3 regions of the Exiguobacterium sp. s6 genome follow, and region 1 is predicted to be linked to each of the others. Evidence: riboswitches for the same ligand, from Rfam matches in the RefSeq annotation. Region 1 holds a riboswitch; each other region holds the start of a gene.

Region 1 (3,795 bases):
GCTCGTCCGTCTGCCCTTCGGTTTGACCGAGTACGTGAGCGATGGCTTGTCGGAACGCACGAGCCCCGGCGGCTGCACCGTCCGGATGACCGTGAATGCCACCGCCGGCGTTGATGACGACATCCGTCCCGAAGTCCCGAATGATATCGGCGACGAGTCCCGGATGAATCCCCGCGGACGGGACCGGCAAAATCGGCTTCGACCAATGTGGTTCGGCACTCTGGTCGCGAATCACGAACGCCTCGTCGCGCGGTGTCGCAAGTGAGCCGTACGGTGACGGGAAGAGCGTCAAATCGGCCCCGGCGAGGCGAGGGAGTTTACCGAGTAAAAGCGAATGACTGATTGACCCGGTCAAGGCGCCGGCAAAGGCCGGATGTGCCAAGATCGGGACGTGGATATCCGGATCGTTCGCGAGTTCGCGCAGTGCGTCGAGACCGTACGTATAGACGTTGAACAGGAGCGCCGTCGCACCGGCCTCGGTGAGACGGAGCGCCTGGTCACGCAGACCGAACACGGGGCCGCTCAGCGTGATCGCGTACAGGACGCGTTTCCCGGTCGTCTCGAAGTGGGCTTGAATGACGTCTGCTCCGATCCGGGCCCGTTCGAGCGAAGGGGTGAGCGGGTTGTCGTATAAAATCTCGTCGTCTTTGACGATATCGATGCCACCGGCGAACTGATCGCGGAGTTGCTGCTCGAGAAACGCGAGGTCACGGCCGATGACGCCTTTGAAGATGCTCATGACGAGCGGGCGATCCTGAACGCCGAGCAACTCACGAATCCCGTCGACACCGAACTTGGCGCCTTTGAAATCAGAGGCGAGCGTCTCCGGCAACGTCAAATCGATTAATCGGACCGAATCATCGAGGGACAGTTTCCCGAACGTCGTCGTCAAGATGGATGAAAAGTCAGGGCTGACATTATGTAACGGATAGCGGATCGTGAAGCGGCTCGTCGTGTCCGTATGTGTGGTTGATACGACCTCACCTCGGAACGCCTGTAACTGCTCTTGCTCTAAGTGAGGCAAGTCCGTCCATGTGCCGACGGTCAGCTCGAGGGCGATCTTGTCGGCGACGGTCGCGACCGCGTCCGTCTGTTTGATTTCATATGTGGCAGTGATACTCATATGGTTCCTCCTTCCAGGCAAACAAAAATGACCCCATGCCGAGGCAAGAGGTCATCATAAAAAAATGAACTCTTATCTCTCAGCTTACGCTGCAAGAATTAGCACCGTGCCATCTCTGGTCGGTTGCTGCGACATCATCGGGCTTGTCCCTCCGTCTGCTCTTGATAAGAATGTGATTTGAAGTTGTGAAATTTAATTGAATTTTTGCACAGAATCGTCACATCGTCAATTCCTTTTTTTCCAAAAAAAATATTTTGGAAAGTTGTTTCCATATATGCACAAAAAAAGACGAAGTTACATCGGGAAATTGCCGTTGACAATCGTGACGTCGAGTCCGTAATATTCAGCACATAAGTTCACCGAATCGAATAAACCACTCTTATCGCGAGTTGGCAGAGGGAATTGGCCCGATGACGCCGCAGCAACCGACCACTAGGCACGGTGCTACATCCACCAGACGAATGTCTGACAGATGAGAGGAACAACCAGTTTGGCTGTGCCTCTTTCTCGCGGAGAAAGGGGCTTTTTTTGTGGGCAACGTACAGGAAGGGGAAAACATTATGTCATATCAACCATTTACAGAACAGACCGTCGTCGAGCATGTGAAAACGTTGGGGTTAATCGAAGACGGAGGCATCACGCATTGCGAGGAGATCGGAGACGGCAATTTGAACCTCGTTTTCCGCATCCGACAAGGCGAAACGAGTCTCATCGTCAAACAAGCGCTCCCATATGCGAAAGTCGTCGGCGAAAGTTGGCCGCTCACACTTGAACGGGCGTGGATCGAGCAGTTGGCGTTGCGCGAATTCGCCAACGTCGTCCCTCGTTTCGTGCCAGTCGTGCTTGGCAGTGACCGCACGCTCGCCTACACGATTTTAGAGGACCTGTCAGATTTTGAGATCGTTCGGACAGGCTATTTGGAAGGGAAAACGTATCCTGAACTTGCCCGCCATGTTGGGGAATTTTTAGGCGAGACGCTGTTCGCGACGTCGGATTACGCGGCCGGACCGATCGTGAAGAAGCGGATTGAACGTGACTATTACAACCCGGAACTGTGTGACATCACCGAGAAACTCATCTTCACCGACCCGTTCAAAGATGCGGAGTCGAACAACATCGAGACGGCGCTGCGAGAAGATGTCGAACGCCTTTGGCAAGACCAAGCGCTCAAGGTCGAGGTGACGAAACTGAAAGTCGGGTTTGTCACGAAACATGAGGCGCTCCTGCACGGCGACCTACATACGGGCAGTATTTTCGCGACTCAACAAGAAACGAAAATCATTGATCCAGAGTTCGCGTTTTACGGACCGTTCGGCTTCGATCTCGGACAAATCATCGCCCATTTGACGCTGTCGACGTTCCATGACCCGCTCAAACGCTTCGAACGTTTCACGGACGTCTTGACGGTATGGGAGACGTTTGAGAAGACGTTCCGGGTCAATTTTGAGCGCGCCGTCGAGCCATTTAACACAGACGGCTTCGTCGACGAGTTGTTGCGGACGATTTTCAGCGACACGATCGGCTACGCCGGTTGCGAACTCATTCGCCGTGCCGTTGGACTCGCCGGTGTCGCCGATCTCGAGACGTTGCCGGAAGCGACGCGGCTCGAACGAAAACGTGACGCACTCGCTCTCGGGACGGCGCTCATTAAAGAACGCCACAGCGTCGAATCGATTGACGACTTGGTGACGCTTTTGTCGGGGGTGCGCGTATGACGGTCCAAAATATCCGTTTCCATCCGCAGACGGACGAACTCATCGTATTAGATCAGACGTTGTTGCCGCATGAAGAGCGGTACGTGACAATCGAAACGCTCGAACAGGCCGAACATGCCATCGAGACGCTCCAAGTCCGGGGCGCCCCGGCTATCGCTTACTTCGGGGCGTTCATCCTCGCCAAAGAGGCAAGTCGGTTAGTCGATGACCCGGACTTCACGCGTCGGCTCGATCTCGTCGGACGCCGCCTGATCGCGACCCGGCCGACGGCGGTCAATCTGCAAAACGTGATCGAGTCGCTCCTTGATTTAAATGTCGGGGATGACTTCGAGGCGATTGCCGAGGAAATCAAACGACGCGCCATCGCTTTGTATGACCGGGACGTCGATACGTATCGGGCCATCGGTGAGCATGCACTGACGGTGTTGCCGGCCGGGGGGAACGTGTTGACGATTTGCAACGCCGGTGCCATCGCGACATCGCGTTACGGGACGGCGCTCGCGCCGTTTTACGTCGGAAAAGAACGTGGCGTATCCTTCAACGTCTTCGCTTGTGAGACGCGGCCGCTCCTGCAAGGGGCACGCCTCACCGTCTGGGAGCTCGACCGGGCCGATATCGACGTGACGCTCATCACGGACAATATGGCGGCTTGGACGATTCAGTCGAAACGAGTCGACGCCATCATCGTCGGAGCCGACCGCATCACACGGACGGGTCACGTCGCCAATAAAATCGGGACGTTACAACTCGCCGTCCTCGCCAAGCATTACGGCATTCCGTTCTACGTCGCTGCGCCGCATTCGACGTTCGATTTGACGGCGGACGACACGATTGAAATCGAGGAGCGGAATCCGTCAGAAGTCACACATATCGGCGGTCAACCGACGGCGCCCGTCGGTATCACCGTCTTCAATCCGGCGTTCGACGTCACCACACCGGACCTCATCACCGGACTCA
Region 2 (3,795 bases), 1.1 Mb from region 1:
GAGCGGTTGTTTGCCGCCTATGAGGAGGTGCGGGCATGATTCGTCAGGCCGTCCTTGAATATGACCACGCCGATGACGCGCTCGACCGTCTTGATGACTTAGTCGACGGCCGACGTGCCCACGTCCTGCGCGGTCAGAACGGGTACGAAGTCGTGCGGGCCGTTCATCCATCCATCACGGACTATCCGGCCACGACGTTCCGTGGGGAGTGTACGGACAAGGAAGTCGAACGGCTGATTTTTGAAGACGTCGATGTCCTCATCGCCATCGGGGGCGGGAAGCTCGTCGACACGGCCAAACTCGTCGCCTATCAACAGAACGTGCCGCTCATCATCGTCCCGACACTCGCCTCGAACTGTGCGGCGTTCACGCCTCTCAGCGTCGTCTATCGGGAGGACGGGAGCTACGACCGCTACGACATGTTCCGCGTCGTCATCGAACGGGTCATCGTTGACTCGCGGGTCATCTCGCGCTCTCCATATGAATACTTCCGAGCCGGTGTCATCGACACGGTCGCGAAGTTTTACGAGGCCCGTTACTTGAGCGGTGACAGCTCGGTCGACGCGGGCGTCAACACCGGGCTCGTCTTGGCCCAGCAGTGCGGGCGTCTCGTCGAACTTGATTTGAGCGAGCACGCTTTTGAGTCGTATAGTGACGACGTCCGCTTCGCTGTCGATCACGTGCTCGCCATCGGAGGTGCCGTCGGAGGATTTGGTGACGCCGGGACACGGGTCGCCGTGGGCCATGCGGTCCATAACGCTCTCAGTCGCTTCGAGTCGACGCACCGTTTCTTACACGGGGACAAGGTCGGCTTCGGCCTGATCGTCCAAGAGCGGTTGCGGCGCTCGGCCGATACCCCGTATTTGGAGGCTTGGCTAAGCGAGTTCGGTGCCCCGACGACGCTCGAGACGCTCGGGGTCGGGTCGAGCGACATCCCGGTATTGGTCGACTCCGTCATGACGGAGACCGAGCTGCAACAGTTGCCAAAGCCGCTCGATAAAGACTTTCTGAAAATAATATTTGAAAATTTGCAATTTTCTATTTACAAATAAAAGAATTGAAAGTAAGATGATAACAATTAAATAGACCGATTGCTTATCAAGAGTGGTGGAGGGACTGGCCCTATGAAACCCGGCAACCAGATCATTATGATCATGGTGCTAATTCCAACAGACGGAACGTCTGGGAGATGAGCGTGTCCGACTTTGTCTTGTCGTGCCCGCCACTCTTCATGAGTAGCGGGCTTTCATTTTGGAGGAGGAAAAACAGATGAACATCAAACAGAAAACAGCACTCGCAGGAACTTCACTACTCGCCGCCATCGCACTCTCGGCGTGCGGTCAATCGGACGCGAGCGAATCGCTCAGCACGGAGTCGCTCACGATCGGCGTCACGGGCGGTCCACACCAACAAATCGCCGAAAAAGTGAAAGAACTCGCGGCCGAGGACGGCCTCGAGCTCGACATCAAAGTGTTCAACGACTATAACACCCCGAACACGGCGCTCGCCGAGGGCAGTCTCGACGTGAACAGTTATCAGACGCTCTCATTCCTTGAACTGCAAAAGTCCGACAAAGGCTATAAGATCGACGATGTGTTCAAGACCGTCGCGTTCCCAATGGGTCTTTACTCGGAAAAGTTGACCGACATTGAGGACTTGAAAGAAGGCGACAAGGTCGCCGTCCCGAACGACCCGGCGAACGAGCTGCGCGCACTCCGTCTCTATGAGACAGCGGGCCTCATCACGCTGAAGGAAGGCTTGACGGACAAGGCGACGAAACGCGACATCGCTGAAAACCCGCTCAACCTCGAATTCATCGAGCTCGAGGCGTCTCAGCTCCCGACCCAGCTCCCGGAAGTCGCACTCGCGGCCATCAACACGAACTTCGCGATGGGTGCCGGCCTGTCGATCAATGAGGACGCCTTGTTCCACGAAGACACGGTCGACAACCCGTATCCGAACTACGTCGTCGTCCGCACCGATAACAAGGATGACGAAGTCGTCGCGACGCTCAAGTCGTACTATCACTCGGACGAGGTCCGGACGTTCATCGAAGAGACGTTCAACGGCTCAATCGTCCCGGCGTTTTAAGGAGGGCCTATGATCGCACTTAAAGGAATCACGAAGACGTTCACGGTGAACAAAGGTGCTGTCACCGCACTCGACGACGTCTCGCTCACGATCGAGAAAGGCGAGATCTTCGGCATCATCGGTCGAAGCGGGGCCGGCAAGAGCACGCTCATCCGCATGATCAACCTGCTCGAACGCCCGACCTCGGGCCAGGTCGAGATCGAAGGACAGGACATCACGAAGCTCGACAAACGTGGGCTCTCAAAACTCCGCCATCGAATCGGAATGATCTTCCAACACTACAACCTGCTCAAGACGGCGACCGTCGAAGATAACGTCGCCATCCCGCTCCGGCTTGAGGGTCTCGACAAGGCAACGATCCGCGCTCGCGTCGACAAATACCTCGACATCGTCGGCTTGACGGACCATCGAAAACATTATCCCGAGCAACTCTCGGGCGGACAGAAGCAACGTGTCGCCATCGCCCGGGCCCTCGCGCACGAGCCGGATATCCTGCTCAGCGACGAGGCGACGAGCGCGCTCGACCCGGAGACGACCGAGTCGATTCTCGACCTCTTGCTCGACATCAACCGCGAGCTCGGACTGACGATCTTTTTGATCACGCACGAGATGGAAGTCATCGAGCGCATCTGTGACCGGGTCGCGGTCATCGAGGCCGGCCGGATCATCGAGGAAGGGGACGTGCTCGACGTGTTCTCGGACCCGCAGCATGCGACGACACGCAAGTTCTTGAAGACGAACCTCGATGTCCCGAAAGAGGTCGTCGATGAGTTGAGCACGCACGGGATGCTCGTCAACTTGTCGTTCATCGGTCATCAGAGTGAACAGGCTGTGCTCGCCCAGTTGACGAAACGGTTCGGCTTGCTGCCGAACATCATCGGGGGCGGCATCAAAAAGCTAAAAGGCGGTCTCGTCGGTAATCTACTCGTCCATTTGGACGGCGATGAGGGACAGACCGACCAAGCCGTCCGCTTCTTAGAGGCGAGCGGTGTGAAAGTGAAGGAGGTGACGAACCATGCTTCAGTTTTGGGAAAATTGGGGTGACTTGATTTGGACGGGGACGATTCAGACGCTCACGATGACCGGCATCGCGCTCGTCATCTCGACGTTGATTGGACTGCCGCTCGGGACGCTCCTCGTCTTGACGCGACCGAACGGGCGGCTCGCCAACCGTTATTTCTACGGCATCTTGTCGAGCGTCATCAACGTCGTCCGTTCGATCCCATTCATCATTCTCTTATTCTTCATCCTCCCGTTCACCCGTTTCATCATGGGAACGACGATCGGCGTCCAAGGCGTCCTGTTGCCGCTCATCGTGTTCACGGCGCCGTATATCGCGCGGCTCATGGAGTCGGCGCTGCTCGAGGTCGACCGCGGGGTCGTCGAGGCGTATGAGGCGATGGGCATCTCGACCCGGAAAATCATCTGGTACGTGTTGATCCGGGAGGCCCGCTCTTCAATCGTGCTCGGTTTGACGATCGCGACGATCGGTTTGATCGGGGCGACCGCGATGGCAGGACTCGTCGGGGCAGGCGGACTCGGCGATATCGCCTATCAATACGGGCATCTCCGATTCGAGCCGGAGGTCATGTACGTGACCATCTTCGTCTTGATCCTGCTCGTCCAATCGATTCAATCGTTCGGTAACCGCTTGGCGGCCCGACTCAAGAAGGCATAAGAAAAGAGCTCTGCTTCGGCAGGGCT
Region 3 (3,795 bases), on a different contig from region 1:
AGCCGTCCGTTACGTATTCCGTAAACCGATGACACGGTGGCTCGAAAAACATAAACAAGGGGTATATTGGCTTGAACGCATCAACCACATGAGCCCGATCTCGCTTGGGTTTTTATATTCGCTTCCGTTCATCCCGGTCAGTTTGATCACATACTTACTCGCCCTCATTCAAATGCCGCTTCGGACATTCATCATGGCGGCGGGGTTCGGGAAACTGCTTGTCGTCTTGATTTTTTCGGTCATTGGTGACCAGTGGGAAGAGTTTATTCAAAGTCCGTTCCGCTTATCGATGCTTGGACTGTTATTGTTTGTCCTTTGGGCGATCAGCCGTGGCCTCGAGGAATTGCTCAAGCGGCGCGCCTTCAAAAAACGCAACGAACAACTTCAACGTGAACGTGAAACGAAACGTCAAACGACCCTTCGAAGCTAGTGCTTCAAAGGGTCGTTTTGGTTAGGCGCGCTTTTTGAAACGCGGGAAGTTAAAGACGATGGCCAGCCCTCCGCAAATGAAGAGCAGGAATGGATAGAACATATACGGGACGAGCGCTGGTGACGCCGTATTCGTCAATTCGGCGGCGATGAGCAACTGTGCCCCGTAAGGCAACAGGCCTTGGACGCCACACGAGAAGATGTCGAGCACACTCGCTGATTTCTTTCGCTCGATGTCATACGTATCGGCGATATTGGCGGCGAGCGGACCGGCCACGAGAATCGAAATCGTGTTGTTCGCCGTCGCGACGTTGGTCGCACTGACGAGCCCGGCGATGCTCCATTCGGCACCGGCACGTTTTTGAATCCGCGACGTGAGCGCGTCACGCAAGTAAGTGAGCCCGCCGTTATGCGAGATGAGTCCGACGAGTCCGCCCATGAGGAGCGTCAAGAGCGAAATCTCGGCCATACCCATCATCCCGTCTGCCATAGCCGTGACGTATGAAGTGACAGCCAAACTCCCATCGATCAAACCGATGATGCCGGTCAAGGCGATCCCGCCAAGCAAGACGAGAATGACGTTCAACCCGGTCAAGGCGAGAGCGATGACGGCGAGGTATGGAATGAGTTTATACCATTCGAACGCGGCTGCATCGACAGTCGATTCTCCACTCGATAACACCGATAAGAGGACGATTGTGATGATGGCGGCCGGGAGGACAATCCAAAAGTTGGTTCGGAATTTGTCACGCATATTGGTACGCTGGGTCCGGACGGCAGCGATTGTCGTGTCCGAGATGAACGACAAGTTGTCCCCGAACATGGCACCACCGACGACGGCAGCCGCTGCGATGGCGATATTGACGCCACTTTCTTCGTGGATACCGAGCGCGATCGGGGCGAGGGCGGCAATCGTTCCCGTCGACGTTCCCATCGCCATCGAGATGAAAGCCGCGATGACGAATAAACCGCTCAGTAGAAGCGAGGACGGTAAAAATGTCAGCGCCGCATTGACGGTCGCGTCGATTGCGCCGATTGCTTCGGCGACACTCGAGAACGCTCCGGCGAGCAAGAAGATGAAGACCATGATTAAAATGCCGGGGTTCCCCGCGCCTTGGGCGACACGCTCGACCGTCTGAGTGACGCTGCCTTTCGTCATCATCGCCGCGACGATGACCGCGATCAACGCCGCGATCAGGACCGGGAATTTATAAAAGTCGTTATAGTAGATGCCTGCCCCGATAAAGAAGACGAGGAAGACGAGCAAAGGCAATAGTGCCCATTTGTTAGCTGTCGGTTGTTCCAATCGATTCACCTCATTCATAAAATAAAAAGAGAGCCTTCTGAAAAAAGGCTCTCTACAAGAAAACACTTTTTTCATCTTTCGAGCAGACTGCTCGCTGGATTTGGCACAGGTTACCCGCTGCCGAGACGTCACTGGGCCAGTCCCTCAGTCTCTCTCGATAAAAAAGTTGTGATATTTAGTTATAAGACACGTTCCCTAACGTACCTGTTTCAAATCCGCTTGTCAATAGCAAACCCCCACGCGGTGAACGTGGGGGTGAGTCAGGTCGTTAAGAAATTGTAATGGGCGACGCGGTTGCGTCCGGCGTACTTCCCGCCGACGTAGAGGGCCCGGTCAGCGTTACGGATCGTATCGTCGAGGCGTTTGTCACCGAATGCCTGAATCGTGTCGACACCGATCGAAGCGGTGACGGGGATATCGATCCCGTCGACGTGGAACGGTTTGTTCTCGATTTGTTGCCGGATCCGTTCGGCAATCTCGATTGCCTGTTCGACATCGCAACGGTTCAATAGCAAGATGAACTCTTCACCGCCGTAACGGGCGGCAAAATCTTCGGTGCGGAGTGCCTGGCGAATCCGCCGTCCAAACTCTTGGAGCACACTGTCCCCGACTTGATGTCCGTGCACATCGTTGATTTTTTTGAAAAAGTCGATGTCGAGCATCGCGACCGAAATCGGATACATCGAACCGTCCGAGATTTGTTGAATCCCGTATTCGTAAAACGCGCGTGCATTCGCGAGCAGCGTCAAGCTGTCGGTCCGACTTTCTGTGTAAAGACGGTCGCGCTCATGGCAACGACTGATCGTCCGGTTGAACGACTTGAGAAGTTTGACGATTTCACGTTGGATGGTCGAGGGATACCCATAGACGTGTTCACCCGTCATGACGAGCCACGTGCGAATCCCTTCGATCTCCTCGGACCGAACCGAGATGAAACTATGATAGTCGTCGTCAAATTCGTTCGACAGTGGTGCGTCCCATTCGAAGCGCATCTCATATTCGACCGAGGCTTCGTTCGGATAAGCGTGATCGAGCAAATCGAACACGATGTGACGGTCAATCGGCTGACGCGTCTTCAAATCAAAGTACAGGGTACGGTCGAACAGTTTAAACTCGACGAACCCTTCGTCATAGTGATTGAGCCGCTCACATTGACTGAGAAACACTTCGATGGCTTGCGCCTCGCTCTGCGATAACGACACGGCTTCTTTTGCCTCATCATACTGTTCAATCAACGATTTAAAGGCGTCTTGCCGGCCTTTTTGGATGATGAGCCGCTTGATGAAGAACGTCAACGCGGCAGCGATGCTGCTGACGACGAGTAAATTCGTCTCCCGGAACAACGAGGCCGCCAAAATGAAGACGAGACTGACGATATACGTATAAAACGCGATGCTCAGAAAATCGCGGACCGGGATGTCGACGCGGAACCACCAACCGACTTGATACTTTTGCACGACCGTGTTCAAGATGATGGCCAGAATCAAACCGGCGAGCGGCAGGAACGAGTCTTGAGAATAGAAGCCGAGACCGGTCACACCACCAAGTGCCAAGTAAACACCGGCTGGGATGGCAATCTCCAAGAAAGACGTGATGGCGTTCCAAGGATACGTGAAGCGGAAGCGTCGAAGCGCGACGCGCGGTTTCAAGTTGACGAACTGGAAGACGAGGAGACCAATCTGATTGACGAAAAGCGCCGTCTCGAAATCAAAAAACAAGAAAATGATGAGGACGATACTTTCCGAAAACGTGAAGTAGACGCCTTTCCGTTCGATGGAGTCCATTTGAAAAATGATGACAAGGAGCGCGATCAAGATGAACGGCAACGGCTCGATGGCGGGTATGTTCAATACGCCTGTGGCGAACAAGGTGATCGTCGATATGAGTAAAACACTCCATATGCTCCAACCAAGGACGGACATCTTGCGAAAATGGTTCATGGTTCCCTCCTATGTGGGAAAATTCGATATGTATGGTAGGAGATTCGGCACAATCATGCCCGAGTCCTGCCTATTCATCATAATGGCGGAATTCTAGCATTGAGTCTATATGAAATATCC

What was found. A riboswitch is a leader RNA that binds a small molecule or an ion and turns the genes downstream of it on or off. The one in region 1 is predicted to bind S-adenosylmethionine.
Region 2: linked by a shared signal. The riboswitch ahead of KNP75_RS06485 (MetQ/NlpA family ABC transporter substrate-binding protein) and the one ahead of mtnK (S-methyl-5-thioribose kinase) in region 1 are both predicted to bind S-adenosylmethionine.
Region 3: linked by a shared signal. The riboswitch ahead of KNP75_RS12455 (Na+/H+ antiporter NhaC family protein) and the one ahead of mtnK (S-methyl-5-thioribose kinase) in region 1 are both predicted to bind S-adenosylmethionine.

The regions. Positions count from the first base shown of each region.
Region 1 is NZ_JACSLN010000001.1:152,679-156,473, forward strand. It holds gene KNP75_RS00910 (2,3-diketo-5-methylthiopentyl-1-phosphate enolase) at 1-1,123, opposite strand, end outside; SAM riboswitch class I at 1,193-1,294, opposite strand; SAM riboswitch class I at 1,500-1,602, shown strand; gene mtnK (S-methyl-5-thioribose kinase) at 1,684-2,838, shown strand; gene mtnA (S-methyl-5-thioribose-1-phosphate isomerase) at 2,835-3,795, shown strand, end outside.
Region 2 is NZ_JACSLN010000001.1:1,253,556-1,257,350, forward strand. It holds gene KNP75_RS06475 (aminotransferase class I/II-fold pyridoxal phosphate-dependent enzyme) at 1-39, shown strand, start outside; gene KNP75_RS06480 (iron-containing alcohol dehydrogenase family protein) at 36-1,052, shown strand; SAM riboswitch class I at 1,093-1,196, shown strand; gene KNP75_RS06485 (MetQ/NlpA family ABC transporter substrate-binding protein) at 1,270-2,091, shown strand; gene KNP75_RS06490 (methionine ABC transporter ATP-binding protein) at 2,101-3,135, shown strand; gene KNP75_RS06495 (methionine ABC transporter permease) at 3,107-3,769, shown strand.
Region 3 is NZ_JACSLN010000002.1:286,724-290,518, forward strand. It holds gene KNP75_RS12450 (TVP38/TMEM64 family protein) at 1-430, shown strand, start outside; gene KNP75_RS12455 (Na+/H+ antiporter NhaC family protein) at 452-1,753, opposite strand; SAM riboswitch class I at 1,804-1,899, opposite strand; gene KNP75_RS12460 (GGDEF domain-containing protein) at 1,996-3,675, opposite strand.